2 linked regions of the Parashewanella spongiae genome follow. The protein of the gene in region 1 interacts with the protein of each later gene in a pairwise test. Links are inferred from orthologs where the notes say so. Each region holds a gene or a part of one and is shown on either strand. Other genes may lie near its edges. The genes, in order: E2I05_RS11710 and htpG.

What was found.
Region 2: the proteins of E2I05_RS11710 (region 1) and htpG interact in binary tests that used the Escherichia coli proteins (3 or more experiments, as listed by UniProt). The link is inferred for Parashewanella spongiae from one-to-one orthologs.

The regions. Positions count from the first base shown.
Region 1 is NZ_CP037952.1:2,988,646-3,000,908, reverse strand. The notes cover bases 7,070-10,040. They hold E2I05_RS11710 (cell division protein ZapC), read left to right. Parts: upstream 7,070-8,270; coding sequence 8,271-8,810; downstream 8,811-10,040. Other genes in these bases: E2I05_RS11705 (ISKra4 family transposase), read right to left, coding at 8,905-10,040; pyrD (quinone-dependent dihydroorotate dehydrogenase), read left to right, coding at 7,087-8,106. Outside these bases: E2I05_RS11725 (efflux RND transporter permease subunit), read left to right, coding at 1-1,916; E2I05_RS11720 (NAD-glutamate dehydrogenase), read left to right, coding at 2,180-7,024; more of E2I05_RS11705, read right to left, coding at 10,041-10,374; E2I05_RS11700 (hypothetical protein), read left to right, coding at 11,764-12,042; E2I05_RS11695 (reverse transcriptase domain-containing protein), read left to right, coding at 12,049-12,263. UniProt on the Escherichia coli protein: Contributes to the efficiency of the cell division process by stabilizing the polymeric form of the cell division protein FtsZ. Acts by promoting interactions between FtsZ protofilaments and suppressing the GTPase activity of FtsZ.
Region 2 is NZ_CP037952.1:2,126,068-2,138,282, forward strand. What follows is about bases 5,584-8,506. They hold htpG (molecular chaperone HtpG), read left to right. Parts: upstream 5,584-6,052; coding sequence 6,053-7,960; downstream 7,961-8,506. Other genes in these bases: E2I05_RS08085 (DUF3192 domain-containing protein), read left to right, coding at 5,584-5,848; E2I05_RS08095 (tetratricopeptide repeat protein), read left to right, coding at 8,017-8,506. Outside these bases: galK (galactokinase), read left to right, coding at 1-345; E2I05_RS08060 (methyl-accepting chemotaxis protein), read left to right, coding at 615-2,501; NADPH-dependent 7-cyano-7-deazaguanine reductase QueF, read right to left, coding at 2,555-3,412; syd (SecY-interacting protein), read left to right, coding at 3,472-4,122; E2I05_RS08075 (Zn-ribbon-containing protein), read right to left, coding at 4,170-4,946; E2I05_RS08080 (hypothetical protein), read right to left, coding at 4,946-5,302; more of E2I05_RS08085, read left to right, coding at 5,450-5,583; more of E2I05_RS08095, read left to right, coding at 8,507-8,877; adk (adenylate kinase), read left to right, coding at 9,076-9,720; E2I05_RS08105 (inosine/guanosine kinase), read left to right, coding at 10,271-11,575; E2I05_RS08110 (dicarboxylate/amino acid:cation symporter), read right to left, coding at 11,645-12,215. UniProt on the Escherichia coli protein: Molecular chaperone. Has ATPase activity.

The sequences.
Region 1 (12,263 bases):
CTGTCATTCCTGCCGACTTTAGTTCCAACGAAGAAAGTTTAAAACGTGTTCAAGCTAATATTGAGAAAGCTGGTATCGTTGGACGTTTAGTTTCAGAGAATTATTCCGCAGCCATAGTTTCGGCACAATTGATGGAATTTGATCCTCAAACAGGTAAGGCTCTTGATACTATTGCGTTAGCAAACGAATTAGAGCAACAATTAAGAGTTAAATATGAAACTGATGAAATAAAAATACATATTATTGGTTTTTCAAAAATGGCTGGTGATGTTGCTGATGGTGCTAAAGGGGTTTTACTATTTTTTTTAGTTGCAATCGCAATCACTGCTGTAATGGTTTATTTGTTTTCGCGCTCATTATTGTTAACTGTTTTACCTTTGGTTTGCAGCTTAATCGCTGTTGAATGGCAATTAGGTTTGCTTACTGTAGTTGGTTTTGGCATAGATCCAATGTCAATTTTGGTTCCTTTCCTCGTATTTGCAATAGGCGTCAGTCATGGCGTGCAAATGATCAATGCTATTAAACAACGTGTAGTGAAAGGAGTAACGACTAAAATTGCCGCTACTTTAGCTTTTAGAAGCTTATTGATCCCGGGTGGCGTAGCTCTACTTTCAGATACAGTAGGTTTTCTCACACTGCTTTCAATTGACATCGGAATCATCCGTGAACTCGCCATTTCAGCTTCACTAGGTGTTGCCGTTATCATTTTAACGAATCTTATCTTACTACCAGTTTTATTATCCTTTACTGATCTTTCTACGGCTCAGAATAAAGCCGTAGATAACGTTGAAACTAATCCAATTTGGTCAAAGTTGGCGTGTTTTGCTACACCAAGATATGCAAAGTATGTATTGGTTATTACTAGTGTTATCTATGGGCTAGCTTTATATCAGTCTCAACAGTTGAAGATAGGGGACTTACATTCGGGTGCACCAGCTTTACATTATGATTCTAGATATAATCTCGATACAGCATATATAACCAATAATTTTTCTATCACTACAGATGTGTTAACAATACTAGTTGAAGGAAAACCAGAAGCCTGTACATATTACGAACTAATCAAAAAGATTGACGAATTTGAGTGGCTGATTTCAAATACTCAAGGTGTGCAGTCGACGGTTAGTTTAGCGTCTGTGGCAAAGAAGGTGAATGCTGGCTTTAATGAAGGTAATGCTAAATGGCAGATGTTGCCGCGTACAACGGCAAGTTTAGTTCAAGCCATTGGTCGCGTTCCGACCACATCAGGACTATTAAATCGTGATTGTTCGGTTATGCCAATTTATGTATTCCTTACTGATCACAAAGCTGAAACAATAGAAACCGTTATTGATAAAGTTAAAGTATTGGCTCAACAGTTTGATGGCTCTGACTTACAATTCAAGCTTGCTTCAGGCCCTGCAGGAGTTATGGCCGCAACCAACGAAGCCGTAGCTGATGCACAGTTACCAATGATGCTATATGTTTATGGTGCAGTGTTTATTTTATGTTTGATAAGTTTTAAATCTTTAAAAGCTACCATTGTGGTACTCATCCCTTTGTATGTTGTTTCAACATTGGCACAAGCATTAATGACCTATTTAGATATTGGTTTAGTCGTTAGTACCTTGCCTGTTATTGCGTTAGGCGTTGGAATAGGTGTTGATTACGGTATTTATATTCTGTCTACAATGTCCGGAAAGTTAACGGCAGGGTTATCTGTGCATCAAGCTTATTTAGAGGCGCTTCAAGAAAGAGGGAGTGCAGTTATATTCACTGGACTTACTCTTGCTATCGGGGTGAGCACATGGTTTTTTTCCGCGTTAAAATTTCAAATGGATATGGGAATATTACTGACATTTATGTTCTTAGTTAATATGCTCGGAGCAATCATAATAATTCCAGCTTTATCTGCTGTATTTTGGACAAAGCGTTAGACATTAATATCGAGTGGGAGGAACGGCTCTCACTCGAATTTTGAATAGTCAGTCCAAGAAATTGACTTTTTCTTCAACAAAAAATTTTATCTAGTCTACTTTCTTTTTAATTAGTGGAAATACCACTAAAATTTTTCTCGAAAAATATCCCATTTAGTAATAAACTTCGCGACATGGTGCGGAATATTCCGCTCTGTACTCGAATATTTCAAGCATCCTAACCATGAAAAAGCGCTGCCATAGACGCTTAAGGAAACAGCAAAATGGCCTTGAAAGATGCAACGCCCTCAGTATTACTTGAAAACGTAATCAATTTGATCAATAAAAAAGTCCAGCCTTCTCAAGCGAAACAAGTTGAGCAATTTGCTGACTGTCTTTATGCGCAAATGTCAAAAGATGACTTACATGCACGTAATGATAGTGACCTATACGGTGCAATACTTAGCTTGTGGAACGCATTAAACAAAACTTCCTTTGGTCAAACTCATTTAAAAGTGTTTAACCCTAACCAGTCAAAACATGGTTGGCAGTCGACACATTCTATTATCGAAATTATTTTACCGGATATGCCATTTTTGGTTGATTCGATCTGTATGGTGCTAAACCGTATCGGAATTACTGCACACATGATGTTGCACATGCCTTTGGCAATTGAGCGCGGTAATAAGATAGTAGAAAAAATTGGCCGAGTGGTTGATAGTCCAAAAGAAGATGAGAAAATTGCTGTATTTTTGATTGAAATAGATCGCCAAAGCAGCGAGAACGACATAAAAGAATTAGAAAAAGAAATTCAATCAGTACTCATGGATGTTGCTGCTTCAGTTAATGATTGGCAAGCAATGTCAAATAAGTTAAGCAGTATTGTTAATGAATTACCGTCTCGTCCTTACCCAGGTAAAGAGCAAGATCTAACTGAAGCAAAAAACTTTTTAGATTACCTAGTTAATCACCATTTTACTATTCTTGGGTATCGTCGTTACGACCTTAACCCTGTAAAAGGTGATTTAGAGCTTGTACCGGATATGGGCACAAGCTTAGGTTTGATGAATAAACCGGATCAAAAACAACCAGAAAAGGGTTTATTCTTATCAACATTTTCAGAGTCAGCACGTAAAGAAGCACTCGATGATAACTTACTTATTCTAACTAAATGCAACAGTAAGAGTCGTGTACATCGCCCTGCATATATTGATTATATTGGGATAAAACGTTTTGACAAAAAAGGTAATGTAGTCGGTGAAGATAGATTTATCGGGTTATATGCATCAAATGTATACAATCGAAGTCTTCGAGAAATTCCATTACTAGCAGAGAAAGTAAGCCGAGTTTTAGATAAGTCAGGTTTAGTACCGAGATCTCACGACTATAAAAATCTCATGAACATCCTTGAAAATTTACCTCGTGATGAGCTAATTCAAGGCAATGAAGATGAGCTGATGTCTGTCGCTCATGGTGTGTTAGAGATGCAAGACCGTGATAAATTGAAACTATTTGTCAGAAAAGATGGCTACGGTCGCTTCTTGTCTTGCTTAGTGTATGTATCAAAAGATCGTTACAATACTAAGCTGCGTGAAGATACACAACGGATTCTAGCACAACATTTTAATAGCAAAGAAGAAGTCGAATTTACGACCTATTTTTCTGAATCGACCTTGGCACGTACACATTATATTGTCAAAGTTGAAAACAATAATATGGATGTCGATGTGGCAGCAATTGAAAATAATCTTATTGAAGCAGCTCGCTCATGGGAAGATAAACTTACTTTCGCATTAAATGGTGCGTTGGGTGAAGAAGTGGGCAATGCATTAAGTAAGCGTTATTTGAATGCGTTCCACCCTAGTTATAAAGAAGATGTATTACCTAGTTCTGCTGTCGTAGATATGCAAAAGCTAGAAGCCTTAGATGAAGATCACAAACTAGGGATGCTATTCTATCAGCCACAAGAATCGGCAATTAACTCTAATAAAGTTCGTTTAAAACTATTTCATAAAGACGAACCAATTCATCTATCAGATGTGTTACCGATGCTTGAAAACTTTGGCTTGCGGGTTATTAATGAGCGCCCATACGAAGTTAAAACTACAGATGGTGCAACATACTGGATCCTTGACTTCTTAATGACAGTCAAAGGCGCAGCGACAGAAAATCTTGTTGATATTCAAGATAGATTCCAAAATGCTTTATCTCAGGTTTGGCGGAAAGAGCTTGAAGATGATGGATTTAACCGTATTGTTTTAGCCTCAAGTCTGACAGGTCGTGAAGTTTCTGTTATTCGCGCTTATGCAAAGTATATGCGTCAAATTGATGCTACATTCAGTCAATCGTATATTGAAGAAACATTTACTCGTTATCCGTTTCTCGCGGAATTATTAGTAAAAATGTTTATTCGTAAGTTTAATCCGAAGCTCAAAACTCGAACTTTGGAAAAATTTGTTGAGCAAATTAACTTACGTTTAGATGATGTTTCAAGTTTGGATGACGATCGAATTATTCGTCGTTACTTGGATCTTATCGATGCTACGCTGCGTACTAACTTCTACCAAGTTACCAAGCTCAACGAAGCAAAACCATATATTTCGTTTAAGTTTGATCCATCACAAATCCCAGAGATGCCTAAGCCATTGCCGCGCTATGAAATCTTTGTGTATTCGACACGTGTAGAAGGGGTTCATTTACGTGGTGGAAAAGTAGCTCGTGGCGGATTACGTTGGTCTGACCGACGTGAAGATTTCCGTACTGAAGTATTAGGACTTGTAAAAGCTCAGCAAGTTAAAAATACGGTTATTGTTCCTGTCGGTGCGAAAGGTGGATTCGTTTGTAAACAACTGCCAACAGAAGGTGGTCGTGAAGCCTTCTTCAATGAAGGACAAAACTGCTACCGTATGTTTATTCGTGGTTTGTTGGACATAAGCGATAACATTATCAATGGTGAAGTTGTTCCTCCTGTTGATGTGGTACGCCATGATGAAGATGATGCATATTTAGTTGTTGCGGCCGATAAAGGTACAGCTACCTTCTCTGACATTGCCAATGAAATTGCAGAAGAATATGGTTTCTGGTTAGGGGATGCCTTTGCTTCAGGTGGTAGTAACGGTTATGACCATAAAAAAATGGGTATTACCGCACGCGGTGCATGGGAATCTGTGAAACGTCATTTCCGTGAGTTTGGAATTGACTGTCAGTCAACGGACTTTACTTGTATCGCTATTGGTGACATGGGTGGTGATGTGTTTGGAAACGGAATGTTATTATCCAGACACATACGTCTTCAAGCTGCATTTAACCACATGCACATCTTCATCGATCCAAATCCTGATGCAGAAACAAGTTATGTAGAACGTGAACGCTTATTCGATCTGCCACGTTCATCTTGGGAAGATTACAGTGCTAAATTAATTTCGAAGGGCGGTGGTATTTTCTCGCGCAGTGCGAAATCAATTCCGCTTTCTAGCGAAATGAAAAAGATGCTCGGCACAACGAAAAGCACAATGACACCCAATGAATTACTCAAAACATTGCTCACAATGCATGTTGACTTAATTTGGAATGGTGGAATTGGAACTTACGTAAAAGCAACGACTGAAAGCCATGTAGAAGTGGGAGATCGTGCAAACGATGCCATTCGTGTTAACGGAATTGAAGTCAATGCAAAAGTTATTGGTGAGGGCGGAAACTTAGGCTGCACACAATTGGGTCGTATTGAGTATGCGGCTAACGGTGGACGAATGAATACGGATTTCGTCGATAACGTTGGTGGTGTAGATTGCTCTGATAACGAAGTAAACATTAAGATTTTGCTTAACTCTCTAGTCGCAGAAGGTGACTTAACGATCAAGCAACGAAATACGTTACTTGTTGAAATGACTGAAGAAGTAAGTGAAATTGTTTTACAAAACTGTCAAGATCAAACCCGTTCAATCTCAGTTACCCAAGTTCGTGGAGCTGAGCAACTTAAAGAGCAAATTCGCTTTATCCACTATCTAGAGAAAGATGGTAAGCTTGATAGAGCATTGGAGTTTTTAGCTTCAGATGATGAATTAGCTGAGCGTTTAGCTTCTGGTCAGCCATTAACTCGCCCAGAACTTTCTGTGTTAGTTGCCTATGCAAAAATGGTTCTTAAAGAGCAATTTGTAATTCCTGAAATTACAGAAGATGCTTTATTAAGTCAGTTATTAAAAGCTTATTTCCCTAAAAAATTGCAAGAGCTGTATAGTGATAAAATGGCTTCACACCCATTACGCGGTGAAATTATTGCAACTTCATTAGCCAATGAAATTGTAAATAATTTAGGCATGAATTTCGTTCAACGCATGCAAGATGAAACTGGTGCCACTGTCGCAGAGATCGGAATTTGTTACACAATAGCTCGTGAAGTTTTCGGACTAAATGAAATAGTTAAGCAAATCACTGACTTGAACTTTGTTGTACCAGCAATTGTTCAAGGTGAAATGTTGCATCAACTTCGTCGTAGTATGCGTCGTGCCTGTCGTTGGTTCTTGCGCCATCGTAATCGCAATACAAGTATTGAAGAGACTGCAGCATTCTTTAAGCCTGTTGTCGAAGAACTCAAAGCAGGTATTAATAAATACTTAATCGAAGTCGAAGTTGTTGAACTTAATAATGATATTGCCGCACTACTTGAAGAAAATGTACCTGAAAAGGTAGCAACAGAAGTAGCATGCATGAGTACATTATTCTCGGCATTAGATATTGCGCAAATAGCAGAAAATTCAGGAAAATCTGTCTCATTAGTTGCAGAAACCTACTTTAAATTAGGTGCTCGTATTGAGCTGCATTGGTTCTTAGTGCAAATAACAGGGCAACCAGTTGCTAACCATTGGCAAGCTTTAGCCCGCGCCGCTTATCGAGAAGAATTAGATTGGCAACAGCGTTCGTTGACTTCAACAGTATTAACCACCTGTGATACAGATTGTAGCGCAGATGCCATTATTACTGATTGGATAGAAGGTCATGAAGCACTGTTAGCACGCTGGAATTATATGCTTGCTGACTTTAAGAGCTCTAAAAGTCATGAATTTGCAAAATTTTCAGTAGCGTTACGCGAATTGAATTTGCTTATTCTTCATTGTGAAGGCTCAAAATAATAACTAAATAATCTATCAAGCCCTGGCGAAAGCCGGGGCTTTTTTTGGCTAAGGAAATGTTCATGCTTTATACACTCGCTCAAAAATTTATGTTTTCTATGGATGCTGAGCAAGCACATAATTTTGCAATTAATAATCTTCGTAAAACCGCGAACTCTCCATTAAACTGCTTTTATCGACAAACTTTGCCATCGGCACCTGTTAAAGTAATGGGAATTGATTTCCCTAATCCAGTCGGTTTAGCAGCAGGTCTTGATAAAAATGGTGAAGCCATTGATGCATTTTCAGCAATGGGTTTTGGATTTGTAGAAGTTGGCACAGTGACACCTCGTCCACAGCCAGGAAATGAAAAGCCTAGATTATTTAGAATTGAATCTAAACAAGCAATAATTAATCGAATGGGTTTTAATAATCATGGTGTTGATAATTTAGTTAAAAATTTGACAGAAAAAAAGTCTGACATTATTGTTGGAGTTAATATTGGAAAAAATAAAGATACCCCAGTTGAACAGGGTAAAGAAGATTATTTAATCTGTATGGATAAAGTTTATCCTTATGCATCTTATATAACCGTAAATATTTCTTCACCTAATACACCTGATTTACGTTCATTACAGTTTGGCGATTTATTAGATGATTTATTAAGCACTCTTAAAGAAAGACAAAAAGAATTAACAGATAAATATAATAAATATGTGCCTTTGACTTTAAAGATCGCACCAGATTTAAATGATAATGAAATTAAACAAATTGCTGAATCTTTAATTAAATTTAAATTTGATGGCGTTATAGCTACAAATACAACTTTGTCTCGTGACGCCGTTAAAGGTTTGAAAAACTCAGAAGAGAGTGGCGGACTTAGTGGTCAGCCAGTAGCGGCATCTTCTACAAAAGTTATCTCAAAGCTTTCGACTGAATTAAAGGGTTTGTTACCCATAATTGGTGTTGGTGGAATATCATCAGGCAAAGATGCAATTGATAAATTCAAAGCTGGATCAAGCTTAGTTCAAATCTATACAGGATTTATTTATCAAGGTCCTAAATTAGTTAGTGATATTATAAATTCATATATTAAAAGTTAATCTTTTTGATCACAAATAGATCATATTACCCATCAAGATCTATTTGTGATCGTTGCGATCAAGAGTAATGATCAATAGATCAAATATCAATTTTAAATAAAGTTTTGAAATTGAATAAAATATCGTCTATTATATCCACGAATATAATTAATTAGGTAATTATTATGCTACTTATGCCAAAAAAGGACTGGCAATGGCAATATGATTATGTAAATGATGTATTAAGTTTATCTCTTGGTTCTGAATTAGAATTTTTAACTTCTTATAAGAAAAAACAACTAATTCCAGATGCTTGTTCAAAAATGGTTTTTGATTTAGAACATGCAAACTTTTATATTGAGATGATCGATCGTTTACAAAATGTTTTGACCATCACGGAAGCTGGTCTGGTTCAAATCGCTTTAAATGCGACAGCTGCACATTTTATGTTAAAGCCTCAAATGCCAAAGTCTTGGTTTTTTGAAGCTTCAAATACGTGTGTCTACAGTGAGCATGGTAAAGTTTTTGAATTAAAGCTTGAACATAACAACGAACGTGTTTTAGTACTTGCAATTGAGCGAGGCTTACAGGCCACGTTAGTGATGATATTATCACCAGAGAGCGTTTTATCATCTGGTAAGGTGTTGAGACAGTTTGATACGATCAAAGTGATGCACGATCGTTTAAGACCACTTAAATCTAAAAGACAAATTGCAGCTGCATAATGTTAGTTCATGCTGCTTTTATCTTTTTCTCGCCATTTATATTTGTAATTTCCTAATCATTTCTTTTGGGTGTGTGTCTTTTAAAACGACGAAGTTATCCACATCTGTATAACCTCTGTTTGGATTGCTTTTTGTGATACTCCCAATACTTTTCAATATCACCACTCGATCTTAACGACCTAAGTTTTAATATAGCTTCTGCACCTTCAAGGCTCCATCTCGCTCCAGTGATATCCAACCTATCATTAATCAGATGACGACAAGCTCCCTCAATGACACCGCTAGCAATTGGGAAACCTTGCTCTAACGCTTTACCGTATTCTAATCTTGATTTATTTTTCAATAGATAACCGATGCACTTATTAATGCCTTCTCGTTGTTTTAATTTCCGTTTTGTTGCACTGATCCCAAGGCCTTTTGCTACTTGTGACGCATTACCTCGTAAGATTTCAGTCGCTCGATTTTCTATCCAATCTTCGACTTCTGGATCATCTTTTTCAAATAAGCACCACGCCGCTTTCCAGAGATATTCAAGCACATGGATGAAATCCATGACCACCGTTGCATTGATGTTGAGTTTCTTCATCACCCGATAAATTTGTTTTAGCTGATGAGGATGACCATCAACGAGTACAACCCACTGACGGCTTTGAGTAGGGTCTCGTTCCAGAGCTTCTAAAAATGCTTCTTCAATCACAGTCGCAGCGCTTCTTTCTACGCTTGCCCACACACGTTTATTTCTTGGTGGCACACGTAATGGACGAACATTTGAATTATCGTTTCTAGACATGATTGATTCTGGGGTACGATGCAAAGGCTTGGTGGTGTATACCGCTGCAACTTCTGCCATTCGTTTGCGGTCTTTTTTTTCTCCAGCACTTAGGCGTCCTTTGAGCTTCTGTTGTTTCGCTGCTTTTTGCGTGCCCTCTCTCAAGCTATTAGGTTGCATAACGATGCCTTTTCCATCCATAGTCAATACCAGTAAATCAGATGTATTTTCTGGCTTAAGGTATCTCTGCTGGAGATAAAAACCATCAAAATCTTGTGCAATATCCTGCACAATTTGCCTTGCTTGTCGCTTGGGCACGTGCGCACCTGTGGTGGTATCTATTGAGCTTACTGCATCATCATATGAGCCTTTGACTGCTTCTGTAGCGAGTCTTAGGCGTACACCATCAGAGTATTTATCTTTCGAAAGATTCAGCTCACCATCCATTGGAAACACGCTATCACACCGACGTTGACTGTAACCTTTTCGATGCATCGTTACGGTACCAAATAAACTTTCTAAGTTTCGTTTGCAGTTATTTTTCAAATAATTCAATGCAATGTCACGGTTGGAACAAACTTGCTGACGGGGCTCTTCAGCGGTTTTGATATCTAAGAAACCCTGCAATAAACACCGCAACAACTCAGTTCCTTCGGTATCGATATAGGCTTCAACTTCTCCATGGCTCTCTTGCTTAACTTGTTTGTCTTCGAGGTGCGAAATAATACGCTCAAATTTCAATTTGGCTTCAGAAAAGAATGAAAATTCGAGTGAGTTTGAGTATGCTAGTTTCATGAAAGGAGCCTTTTTATATACTTGTTGTGTGTGGAAACTGATAAGTACTATAAAATTGCTCCTTTCGCACCATTTATTAAACCCATCCAATTGATAATGAATGATCTTTTCATGCTTTTCGTCGATCTAAAAGATCTACACCCATTTCTTTTTAATTCACGACTTCAGCTAAATTTACTTTATCTGAAATATAACATTTTGTCTTTTAAGTGTATTTTCATGCTTATACCAATTACAGTAATTAATCTCTCACTCAGCAAGAGCTAAAAGGTTTCAATGCAAGGCACAAGCTCGAAGTACTATCGGGATAATTCAAGTGCTTGTAACGCGTAATGGAACCCTTTAGCCTTGCCCTTTGGGAGCTTGTATGTGCGCAAATTACTTCTCAAAATTGTCTTGACGTAGAACAACTATGTCTTCATCAATTTCGAATGTACTTTGAGCACATACATAGCTCTGAGTTGAGCATTTAATTACTGTAATTGGTATTATTGTTGCTTGTAAAAAATCTAAAACCATTCTCAACATAATTTTGGTGTGCTTAAATCTAAAAACATCAGTTGAACGCTGAGTATATGAGTAACTGCTTGATCAATAAGATAACTTTATCATCATGGCTTTCACCCAATGAGTGAAGTGCTCTACGCTCACAAGCTTGCTAAAATGACTGCTATCTGTGTTGTAACTTTTGCAAGTAGAATAACTACTTGCTGCAAGCTACGCCTTACTATCAGCCATTTTTTCTACGCTTGAGAACGCAGTCAACTGATGTTTCTAGGGAGCGCCACGAAGCGCTTTATTCTGTTGCGGGATTTGTCTCAACGTATACGCAGCCAAGCGATTACATGGCCATAAACCAGAGACAGCAACGTTATTATTTATAATAAGTCCATCAGGTTGAAACGTACCTGACGGGATAATTACCAGTTCATCCCGAAATCTGACGGGCATGCATAATGGGTAACCGCTATGACATGAAGCCCTGTGACAAAGGCCTTGAATAAAGGTTGAGATGCAATGTAGGCCGCAGCATCAAGCGAATTCAGTTAAGCGTCGTAAATCAAAAAATGAAGATGGGGAGTCTTTCCTAGTTGACGAACCCTGACACAAACAGAGAAGCAACTGGTAAATGCATCTGTTTGATCTTCCGGCGTAATATGAAGTGGCATGTATTGAAGGAAATAAAGTGAACGTGGGAGAGCCTGAGTGTTGGAAGGTAGTGACTTCCACTATCCGAATATAAGGTAAACCGAAATTTCAGATAGGGCGCTCAGGCAGTCGGATGAGCCCATAGTACCGTTAACCGTGAAGACAACATAACTTTACATCAGGGAAGGGGCTCAGTGTTACACCCGTTTTTTAACGTAACTTTTGAGGTGAAATTGCCATATGGCTAACACTCCAGTAAATATCAGAATATTACAGCGAAAACTTTACTTACGCTCAAAGCTTAACTCGGAGCTTCGATTTTACAGCTTGTACGATAAACTCAGTCGCCTAGATATACTCGAAGAAGCCTATCGACGATGCAAAGCCAATAAAGGCGGAGCAGGAATTGATGGCATCACATTCAGTTATCTAGAGCAGCAAAAGAAAGTCGTTGCGCTGTTAAAAGAAATTCAAACTCAATTACAACAGAAAAACTATCGACCTAGCCCAGTCAAATGAGTAGAAATACTCAAAGACAACGGCAAAACGCGGAAACTTGGGATCCCGATAATCAGTGACAGAATTGTGCAAATGGCGATGACAATAGTGATGCAACCCGTCTACGAACCTCATTTACATGAACACAGTTATGGCTACCGTCCATGTCGAAGCGCCCAGCAAGCGGTAAAAGTCATTGAAATGAGCCTAAAACAAGGCTATCAGCACGTACTCGATGCTGA
Region 2 (12,215 bases), 860 kb from region 1 along the record:
ACTGAAAACTTACGGACTGAAGCTGCATTAGCTTGTTTTAAAAATGCTGATATGGCTGGGTTAGGGCAATTAATGCGAGAATCCCATGAATCATTAAAGTCTGACTTTGAAGTGACCACAAAGGAGTTAGATGGCTTAGCTGATATGTTGAATGAAGTTCTCGGTGATTCAGGCGGTGCTAGAATGACAGGAGGAGGATTTGGTGGCTGTGTCGTGGCGTTATCGCCAATCAATCAACTCCATGTTTTGCAAAAGACGATAGACGAATTGTACTCTAAAATATTCGGGTTGAGTGCAGACACTTATGTTTGTTCAATTGAACAAGGGGCATTTAGAGTCATTTAAATTAGAGTCATTTAAATGTTTTTATGGAAAATCATCTAAAACCTAAGTAATCACTTAGGTTTTATCTTTTTCGGCCGATATCAATTATTCATAAGATTGACAGAGAAGACTGCTGTGATTTTAAGCGGTGAATCAAAGGCTTCGCAATAAAGTGTTGTAAAGCTTGGTCAGTTAAATTGGTGTATTTATTCTAGGTGTCGAGAACAATGTCAGGAATCTTTTCTTTAGGAATAAACCTTTTCAACCTGCTGTGTTTTAAAAGAAAATTCATGTTACTGGCAACGGTAACGCTTTTTCCATTAGTTTTTGGAGCATATAATTTTATTGATACGCAGCTATCCGTCGTTCAAGCAAGCCAACAAAAACTCTCAGGAAAATATGACATTGATGCGTTAAATGCTATTGAACAACACTTGATGGACTCAAGAGTTAATGGTTCTACCGGTAATTTAAAAGCTAAGATATTATCCGGATTGGATTTCTGGAATGGCTCAGGCGAAGAGTATCCACGTTCACAGATTCAATATTTTGAATTCAAACAAAAGTTGAGAAAAAATACATTTGATCAACTTGGAATCAACGATTTAACGGATTCAATCTCTTTATTAAAAGAGCACATGGCCGCAGAAAGCGGTTTATCGTTAGATTCTGATCCTGCGACTTTTTATTTAAATGATTTATATCTTACAAAGCTTCCAATCGTGACGGACTTCTCTTCGAGAGTAAGCGCACAAGCTCTGCAAATTCTTAAAACGGGCAACTTTACTCCACAAAGCTATACATACCTAGTTGCTGTTACTAAGCGTTTAGATGAATTGAACCAAACCTTAAATAAAAGTACAAAACGCTTGTACGAATTTTATGAAGATTACAGTGAGTGGATGAATGCAGTAAAAGTTTTACAAACCAGCACTCAGTCACTTATCCATTCAGTGAATCAGAAAATTCTTGAGCCTGACGAATTTGCAATAAGTTCAAATGAATTTTCACAAAATGTATCGAAGCAGCAACGAGCTTTATCACGATTACAGCAAAGCACCAGTGATCTGGTAGAGAATATACAAAAAGTAAAAGTAGAGCAGCAAGAATCGAACATGCTGTATCTTGCCTTGTCTATTCTGAGCGTGGTCATGGTGAGTTTATATTTCTTCTTTTCTGCATTTAAGGCGATAAGCCAAAATGTTCAGCTGATCAATCAAATGACGTCGAATGTCGCTAATGGAGACTTGAGTCAGAACTTAATGATCAACAGTAATGATGAGTTTAATGAAATCGCCAATGCATTTAACCAAATGCTCGCAAGTATTCGACATTTGATTAGTGAAGTGCAGAAACTCAGTCAAGATGTTGTTACCGCGAGTGAGCAAGTGCAACAAGTGACGGCAGACGTTGAGCAAAACTTGCATGCTCAACAAGAGGATACACATCAAGTCGCATCAGCAATTAGCCAGCTTGTTTCATCTGTTGAAGCTGTAGGTAGAAATACTGAACAAGCTACAGATATTACAGCATCAGCTCAGGAGGATGTTGAACAAGGGCAAGAGGTTATTTTACGCACAGTCGATGGTATTAATCTTATTGCTAAAGAGGTGAGCTTAGGCGCAGAAGCCATTAATCAGCTGGCTCAACATGCAGATGATATTGGAAAAGTCGTTGATGTGATTCATGGGATTGCTGAGCAAACCAACTTATTAGCATTAAATGCCGCCATTGAAGCCGCAAGAGCTGGAGAGCAAGGGCGAGGTTTTGCTGTTGTTGCCGATGAAGTGAGAACGCTAGCGAGTAGAACCGCAGCATCTACCGATGAGATCCGTCGTATGATCGAATTAGTACAATCCGCGACATCTAAAGCGGTCGAAACAATGGAGTCAGGATCACAACGAGCGAATCAAGGCGTAGAGCATGCAAACGAAGTAAGCATTAGCATTGATAATGTTACAAAACGTGTGCAAGAGGTTGTTGTGCTAAGTCAACAAATTGCAGAGGTTGTGGCTGAGCAAAGATCGGCTACAGGGCAAGTTGATGAGAAAACACATGCCATTGAACGTGGTGCTACGGGGTCATTATCTTCCGCTCAAAGTGCAAGTGAAATAGGCAAAGTGCTTGCGCAAGATGCTAAAAAGCTTGCCGCTCAGATAAGTGACTTTAGGATTTAAAAATTGAGGATGGTGGTACACCAGTGCTTTTACTGGTGTACATGGTGTGAATGTTACTGTCTAGCAAGACGCAAATTGATACTAGGCTGTTCAAAATCACTTCTGAAAGGATTAATATCTAAACCGCCTCTGCGAGTATATCGGGCATAAACGGTTAATTTACTGCAATGACAATACTTCTTTAGATCGACGAAAATACGTTCAACGCATTGCTCATGAAATTCGTTATGCTGCCTAAATGATATTAAGTACCTAAGGAGTTTTTCTCGATTTATTTTAGGGCCTTGATAGCGGATCATGACGCTGCCCCAATCTGGCTGAGAAGTAATTAAACAATTAGATTTCAGTAAGTTTGAGTTGAGTGTTTCAGCCACGATTTGCTTATCATCCGTGCCATCGACTAGATAATCAGGGTTAAAGCTATAGTCATTTACTTCGATATCTAAATTGTCAATACAAGTACCAGGGAACTCAATAACCCGCTGAGTTGAAAAATGCTTAGGTTCAATAATATTAACGGTAACAGCGCCATTGGAACAAAGAGATAAATCTTGTTTCAACATTTGCTGAAGCTGTTCAACTGAATCAAATTTTGTCTGATTAAAGCTATTTAGATAGAGCTTAAAGGATTTTGATTCAATTAAGTTCTCTGAGGTATGACTTAGTTGAACTTCAACAATAGCAACCATCGGTTTGCCTTTCGAATTCAGCCATGACAGTTCATACCCTGTCCAAATATCAAAGCCATGAAAAGGAAGCGTGGAAGTTAAAGAAATCGCATCTCGGTTTAGCTTTCGTGGCACGCCTTGCAATAGGTTTGGATTGTAGACCTCATCATAACCAGTTGCTTTACCTAACGTCAACTCCGCCAATGCTTCTGCTTCGTTATAGGGATCGTGATTTTGTGTCATCAATACGGTTTCCGTGTCAAAATATACCCACATTATACCGATTTTTGGAACGTTCTTAAGTGTCTTGTCTCTCTGTATTAGAAGATTTTATAAATAAATATCACTTGGCTTATTCAGATTCTACCAATAATTCACCCACATTTTATCCGTTAGGTGAAGTATCAGACTGTATTATCGATAAATATGAAGGTGATGTAGAAGCTGTTGTTCACTGGAAACCGTTTAAACGTAAAGTATATGGTACTTTTGAAAATATCGAAACAGCGCTAGAAATCACTTTATTTCCTGATGTTGATCCGTATTTTGGTCATTATTTTTCTGGGCCAATGACATTTGATTCACCGTGGGGCGCGGGTGAGTTGCTTCAATCGTGGAACCAAGATGATTTTGAGAGACTTCAGAAAAATATTGTGGGTCATCTGATGATGAAGCAAAAGCTGAAGCAGCCGCTAACATGGTTTGTCGGTGTGATGGATGAAGCGGATAAAATGATCACCGTAAATAACGAAAATGGTAGTGTTTGGCTAGAAGTTGCAGGAGAGACACAAAGTACTCAATTAGCTGGTTCTTTGAGTGACTTTATTAAAGCACTCAAACCAAAAGTGTTGCCAGCCACTAAACCTAAGTTCGATGACAATGTGTCCATCGAACATCCCGGCATAATTTCAAACTTAAGGCGAATGTGGGATAATTTATTTTCTAGAAAATGAATGAAACTGAATAATCTGAGCTTTTGTAATGAAATCAATCATAGAGCTCAGGTTACATAATCCCAAGAAATATTAGAAACGATTCGACATGGCTCACAGCGGAAGTGAAACAAGTCGAGAAGCGGTTCATCTAATAACCATTCCTTGTTACCACATTTGGGACAAGGGCGATTTCTTTCTTGCTCGAGACTGTCGCCTCCAACTTGATATAAATAGTAATAAGTTGGAATGTTAGTAAGGTACTCGACTCGACCTCGAATATCCCAACCTCTTCTAAATAAATCACTATTGCAATCACTGATTTCATTTAAAGTCGCAAACTCGGCTTTTGTGGCGGCCGCCATCTGTATTTCATCACAAGCCTGCCATTCTGTCTGCCAACGGATCATTTGTTTATGATCACCGTTAAACGTGGCTGGAATACGATACAAAGGAATAGGTTGTAACGTGTCGCCACTGCGAAGTGGTGAACACATGTGAACATAACTGGTATAAAGCAGCTGCCAACTGGGTGTTTCATCAGTAGAGGTTTCTGAGTTAATATCCTGACCGATAAACTTTTCACGAGGAGCTAAAATTTTAGCTTCAGTGAGTTTAGCTAATGCGACCTTAACCCATGGACTGTTGAATCGACTACTAAGGCTTGATTTTTCTGGAGTGAGTATTCGACAGCGAAACTCACCATCATTGAAGGCAACGGCAAACTCTCGACCCAGTATTTGACCATTGGCACGCAGTGCTTCGAGTAAATTATTAATCGCTTTTTCTGCAGCTGTAATTGTGGTGTCATCAAAACACTCAAAACGTAATTCTGAAACGTACATTATTGATACTTTTTCTCTTGTTCAACTTCAAGTTTTTCTATTCGTTTTTCAAGCTCAGTATTAATAGCAATAAGCTGCTCGACTTGGGATGTTAGTTTTTGTAACTCAAGGTTTGTATCGCGCGATCCGGTACTCAGTTTATTGGTCGTAGTAAAAGTAGTTGGTTGAGATCCAATGTGTTGAGCCAAAGAAACTCTTTCATCAGCACTCATTGATTTAAAACGCTGCAAACCTTGGATAAGAGTTGGCATCGGAACACTTGAACCTAATCGGGACTTTAATAATGCAATGGTGGGGGTTTTATTTTGCCCTGAAATAATGCATGCCGCGTTAATAACTTGGTCTATTGCGCACATTTTTAGTGATGTTCCTTAATAAATTAGGCGAAAATTATTATTCGAATGAATATGAGAATTATTATTTCCCATTAAATCAATTGGTTATTCTTTGGCATGTTTCGTGCTTTAAAGCAATTCGACAAAATAACACATGGGAAGTTAATAATGAAAACAAAATTTATTGCGATGACGGTTTTGACAATGGCAACAATTGGGTTGAGTGGGTGTGTCATTAATGTCGGAGAGGGAGAATATGATAAAAATAGTATTCATCCGAAAGGCTGGGAATACGCCCAAAAACAAAATCGCCAACATATTGAAGAACTGACTCTGGGAATGAGTAAAGAGCGAGTGTTGAGCTTAATGGGTAGACCTGACATCAATGAAGCCTTTTTAACAACTAAAAACGAAGGTGAAGAAGGGCAAGAAGTGCAAGTGTTGTTCTATCGTACACAACATAATTCAGGTGACGGAAAAACCACCAAAGATGAATGCACGCCGCTTGTTATAAAAAATGGAAAATTAGTGGGCTGGGGCGAAAAAGCATACCGTTACGTCCATTAATATCAAGTGACTTTTCTTATTTCAAGAGAGAGCTTTCAAGAAAGAGCTTTCTCTCTTGAATAATTTTTTGCTTTGTTTTTAAACAATTGAATCAATTTTTTCATTCCCCTCTTGAAAATTCATTTTATCCACCCCATCTATTTGTTAACGATTTAGTTAGACGCGATCATTTAAGGTCGCATGCCAAGTAGAAAGGATAATTTCATGTCACAACAAGAAACTCATGGTTTTCAAACCGAAGTTAAACAATTACTTCATTTGATGATTCACTCTTTGTATTCGAATAAAGAAATTTTCTTGCGTGAGCTTGTCTCAAACGCTGCCGATGCCGCCGATAAACTGCGTTATAACGCACTGACGAATGATGCTTTGTATGAAGGCGACGGTGACCTAAGAGTTCGCATTTCAGCTGACAAAGAAAAAGGCACAGTGACAATTGCCGACAACGGTATAGGTATGACTCGCGATGGTGTTATTGAACATTTGGGTACGATCGCTAAATCAGGCACGGCTGACTTTTTTAAAAGTCTTTCCGGTGACGAGTCAAAAGACTCACAGCTGATTGGTCAGTTTGGCGTCGGTTTCTATTCTTCATTTATCGTTGCTAAAAAAGTAGAAGTGAAGACACGTGCAGCAGGCCACAATGCAGATGAAGGTGTTCACTGGGTATCAGAAGGTGAAGGCGAGTTCACTGTTGATAATATCAACATCGAAAACCGTGGTACTGAAATTATTCTGCATTTGCGTGACGATGAAAAAGAGTTCGCTGATGATTTCCGTCTACGCTCAATTATCACTAAATACTCGGATCACATTTCAGTCCCTGTAGAAATGTTTGAAGCAGGTACACCAGAAAGCGAAGGCGAAGACGGCGAGAAAATACCAGCAACAGAAGGTAGCTGGAAATCAATGAACAAAGCAACGGCGCTTTGGACTCGCAGTAAGTCAGACATTACTGATGAAGAATATAATGAATTCTATAAGCATATTTCAAACGATTATGCTGATCCATTATTAAAAGCACACAACCGTGTTGAAGGTAAGCAAGAGTACACCAGCTTATTATATATTCCAGCTAAAGCACCTTGGGATATGTTTAACCGTGATGCTAAGCAAGGTCTTAAATTATTTGTTCAACGCGTATTCGTAATGGATGATGCTGAGCAATTCATGCCTTCATACTTGCGTTTTGTAAAAGGTTTGATTGACTCAAATGACTTACCGCTAAACGTGTCTCGTGAAATCTTACAAGACAATAAAGTCACCACAGCATTACGCTCAGGTGTTACTAAGCGTGTATTAGGTATGCTTGAAAAGCTGGCTAAGAATGACGAAGAAAAATATCAAACATTCTGGGCCGAATTTGGTCAAGTGTTAAAAGAAGGCCCAGCTGAAGATTTTGCAAACCGTGAAAAAATTGCAGGTCTGTTACGCTTTGCTTCTACTCATACTGATTCTGCAGCACCAACGGTTTCTTTAGACGCTTACCTTGAGCGTATGAAAGAAGGTCAAGACAAGATTTATTACATTGTTGCAGACAGCTATGAAGCCGCGGCAAATAGCCCACACATTGAATTGTTACGCAAAAAAGGCATCGAAGTGTTATTGATGTCAGAGCGTATCGATGAGTGGTTAGTGAATCACTTAACTGAGTTTAAAGAGAAGAAACTGCATTCTGTGACCCGTGGTGATCTTGAACTTGGTGAGCTTGAAGACAAAGAAGAGAAAGAAGAAGCAGAAAAGCTTGCTTCAGAATCTGAAAGCTTAGTAAAACGCATTAAAGATGCTTTAGGCGATAAAGTTAGCGATGTTAAAGTGACAACACGTCTAACCGATACACCAGCCTGTGTAGTAACAGGTGAAGGTGATATGTCGACACAGATGATTAAGCTAATGGAAGCTGCCGGTCAAACGGTTCCTGAATCGAAACCACTGTTCGAAGTAAATCCTAACCACCCTCTAATGACGCGTTTAGATACCGAACAAGATGAACAGCTGTTTGCAGATTGGAGTAACTTGATGTTACAACAAGCTCAACTTTCAGAGAAAGGAAGTCTGGCCGATCCGTCAAGCTTTATTAAGTTGATGAACCAAATGCTAATGGCCAAGTAAAAGTCTTTTAATGGTAATGGCGGGGTTATCCCGCCATTTTTATATGGGATATTAGAATGACTAATGTTTTGGATCTAACGAAAGAAAACATTCAACAAGTTGTTGATGCTTCTATGGATCATATTGTTGTACTGACGTTTGCATCACAACAAATGCCAGAGAGCGCAGCATTTACTGGACAATTAGAACAGCTTGCTGCAAAAAATAGCGATCGTTTTATTTTGGCAAAAGTAGACTGTGACTCTCAAGTTGAAATCGCTCAATACTTTCAAATTCAAAGTGTTCCTACCACGCTAATATTAAGTAAAGGTCAACCAGTAGATGGTTTCTCGGATGTAAAGCCAGAAGCTGAAGTGTTGGCTCTTTTAGAAAAACATCTTCCAGCGGCTTGGGAGTTACAGCTTAAGCAAGCTCAAGTTATTTTAGCTAATGAACAACGCACTGCAGATGATTTAGTTAAAGCATCGGAACTGTTGACTCTTGCGCATCGTGAATCACCAGTGGCAGAAGTCACAACCGCTTTGGCTGACGTGAGTCTAATGCTTAATGATGTCACTCGAGCAGAAGCACTGCTTAAAACAATAGGTTTAGCTGATCAAGATAGCTATTATCAAAGTTTAATGGCAAAGCTGGCGCTAGCTAAAGATGCTTCTGACACGCCAGAAATTAGATCGCTTCAAAGTCAATTTGATGCTGCCCCTGATGATTTACAGGTGTTGATTGATTTAGCAAAAGCCATGCATCAAGTACAACGTAATGAAGAAGCATTGGAGTTATTGTTTACGGTTTTGAGTAAAGATCTGTCAGCACTAGATGGTGAAGTTAAAAAAGCGTTTATGGAAATTCTTACAGCGCTTGGCCAAAGCAATTCATTAACGAACCAATATCGACGCCGTCTATACACGCTTTTGTATTAGGTGTTTTTAAAGGATTGCATCAAAGATCACATTATTTTGGTAAATTGAGCTTTAATTAATCATTAAGATAAAGTTAGTTCTTTTCATTTCGGGTATCTAACTTAATGAATATGCATGAAGCAAGTACTTTCATTAATTACGGGTATATGCGAAGATCTGCTTCTAACAAGAAAATCAATGCGAAAGAGGACTCTTGAAATGCGCATTATTCTATTGGGCGCGCCAGGTGCCGGTAAAGGTACTCAGGCTCAGTTCATCATGGAACGTTATGGTATCCCACAAATCTCGACTGGAGACATGCTTCGTGCGGCTGTAAAAGCAGGCACTCCTCTTGGTATCGAAGCTAAGAAAGTGATGGATGCTGGTCAATTAGTCTCTGATGAACTTATCATCGGGCTGGTTAAAGAACGCATTGCTCAAGACGATTGTGTAAAGGGTTTCTTACTTGACGGCTTCCCACGTACAATCCCTCAAGCCGACGCTATGACTGAAAATGGTATTGATGTCGATTATGTCATTGAAATTGATGTACCAGATGAAGAAATTGTTAAACGTATGAGTGGTCGTCGTGTACATCCCGGTTCTGGTCGTGTGTATCATGTGGTTTATAATCCACCAAAAGAAGATGGTAAAGACGATATAACTGGTGAAGAACTTGCCATTCGCCCAGATGATGAAGAAACAACTGTACGTAAGCGTTTGGATATTTACCACGAGCAAACTAAACCATTAGTCGATTTCTATGGCAAAGTTGCGGCGGCGGGTAACACTGAGTATCACAAGTTTGATGGCACTAAAGCCGTTTCTGTTGTCAGCGAAGAGCTAGCGTCCATTTTAAAATAATTTGAGTACTTTTAAAAAACCTGCCGATGTGCAGGTTTTTTTATGCCCGTAAAAAGTTCAATTTGCAGTAATACCAATTACAGTAATTATTCTCTCACTCAGCAAGAGATAAAGGTTTTCAGTACAAGGCGCATGTTCGAAGTACTATATACCCTACGGCCGCCATACAAAGCTGGCGTTCAATGCACTTCGTGCTTTTGTCGGGATAATTCAAGAACGTGCAACACAGTAATGGAAACCTTTAATCTTGCCCTTCGGGAGCTTGTATGCGCACACTTTAGTTTATAAAGAATACTTCACAAAACTTTCTCAACGTAGCAATGTAATAACGACAGTTTTGTATGTCGGTAATAACTATGTTTTCACCAATTTCGTTTGTACTTTGTGCGCATACATAGCTCTGAGTTGAGCATTTAATTACTGTAATTGGTATAAGGTGAGTTTTAATATGATAAAATCTGCCGAAATTTATTATAGAGAACACTGTTATCCTATCAGAGGACAGCGTTTTCCAAAGTTCGGCATGGAAGCCAGAAATAGAGAATCTAATATGAAGTTTCCTGGTCAGCGAAAATCTAAACATTACTTTCCTGTCGCTAATCGCGACCCTATTCTTGAACAACTTACTCAAGTTGTACAACCTAAAAGAACTTACATATGTGGTATCGACCAAACCTTGGTGGATATAGAAGCCAAAGTCGCTGATGAATTATTAACCCGTTATCAATTACCTAAAGGGAACTCAACGTTAATTGATGACGAAAGTGCTCATGCTCTTTATCAAGAAATAAAGCAGCAAGCATTGATAAGTGATGAGTTTGCTGGTGGGACAATTGGTAATACGGTTCATAATTACTCGATATTGGCCGATGATCGTTCAGTTTTGTTTGGTGTCATGAGTAAAAATATCGAAGTGGGTAGTTATGCTTACCGATACTTATGTAATACTTCTTCTAAAGTTGATCTTAACCACTTGGAGCCAGTAAACGGCCCAATAGGACGTTGTTTTACACTTATCTCGGATGGTGGTGAGCGTACTTTTGCGATTAGCAAAGGTTCTATGGATAAACTCACACCTGAATTTATTAATAAAGATATTGTTCAAAATAGCTCAGCGCTTGTCATAACAGCTTATTTGATGCGAGCGAGTGGTGAAGATCAAATGACCCAAGCGGCATTACAAGCTATTGAATATGCAAAACAAGCAGATGTACCTGTTGTGCTCACACTGGGAACACGCTTTTTGATTGAAGAAGACCCACAATGGTGGCAACAATTCATAGAAGATCACGTTACGATTCTTGCAATGAATGAAGACGAAGGAGAAGCACTGACAGGGCTTTCTGATCCATTATTAGCCAGTGAAGCAGCACTAGAATGGTGTGATATGGTGTTAACTACTGCTGGACCTTTAGGGCTTTATACTGCGGGTTACACACAAGAAACTGAAAAACGGCAAACTAGTCACACATTACTACCAGGCGCTATTCCGGAGTTTAATCGCTACGAGTTTTCAAGGCCTCAGCGTAAAAGTGATTGTGAAGAACCAATCAAAGTTTATGCGCACATATCTCCGTTTATGGGTGGGCCAGAAAAAATCCGTAATACAAACGGAGCGGGTGATGGAGCACTTGCGGCTTTACTTCATGACTTAGCAGCTAACACATATCATAAATCAAACATTCCAAGCTCTAGTAAGCATAAGAGTGATGGTTTGTGTTATTCCTCTTTCTCCCAAATCTGTAAATATGCAAATCGAGTAGCATTTGAAGTGTTGGCACAACACAGTCCAAGGTTGTCACGGGCTCTACCAGAAAGAGAAGATAGCCTTGAAGAGAGTTACTGGGAAAGATAAATAGCGGGTGTAATTGGTATAAATAAAAAAGACGTGAAATTTCACGTCTTTTTAAATCCAAAACAAAGTTTATTTTAAATTAACTTGTTCTGATAAAGTACTTTTCAGCTTTCCGGCATCAGGATCATTGAAAACCTCAGCATCAAATTCATTTTCAGATTTTGCTACGATACAAGTAACGGTACAATCACCAGTTACATTCACCGCTGTTCGAACCATATCAAGTAATCTATCAACACCGATAATTAAGCCAATACCTTCTACTGGCAAACCAACTTGGTTAAGTACCATAGCTAACATTACTAAACCAACACCGGGTACTCCAGCTGTACCGATAGAAGCCAAAGTTGCAGTTACAACAACAGTGATATAGTCGGTGATAGATAAATCGATTCCATAAACCTGCGCAATAAAGACTGTCGCAACACCTTGCATAATTGCAGTGCCATCCATATTAATGGTTGCACCTAATGGCAGAGTGAACGAAGCAATTTTATTGTTCACACCCATTCGATGTTCAGCAGTTTCAATTGTCACTGGTAATGTCGCACTTGAACTTGCTGTACTGAATGCAAATAAGTGAACGTCACGAATTTTCTTAAGAAAAATGAAAGGATTTAGCCCCGATAGCACTTTCAGT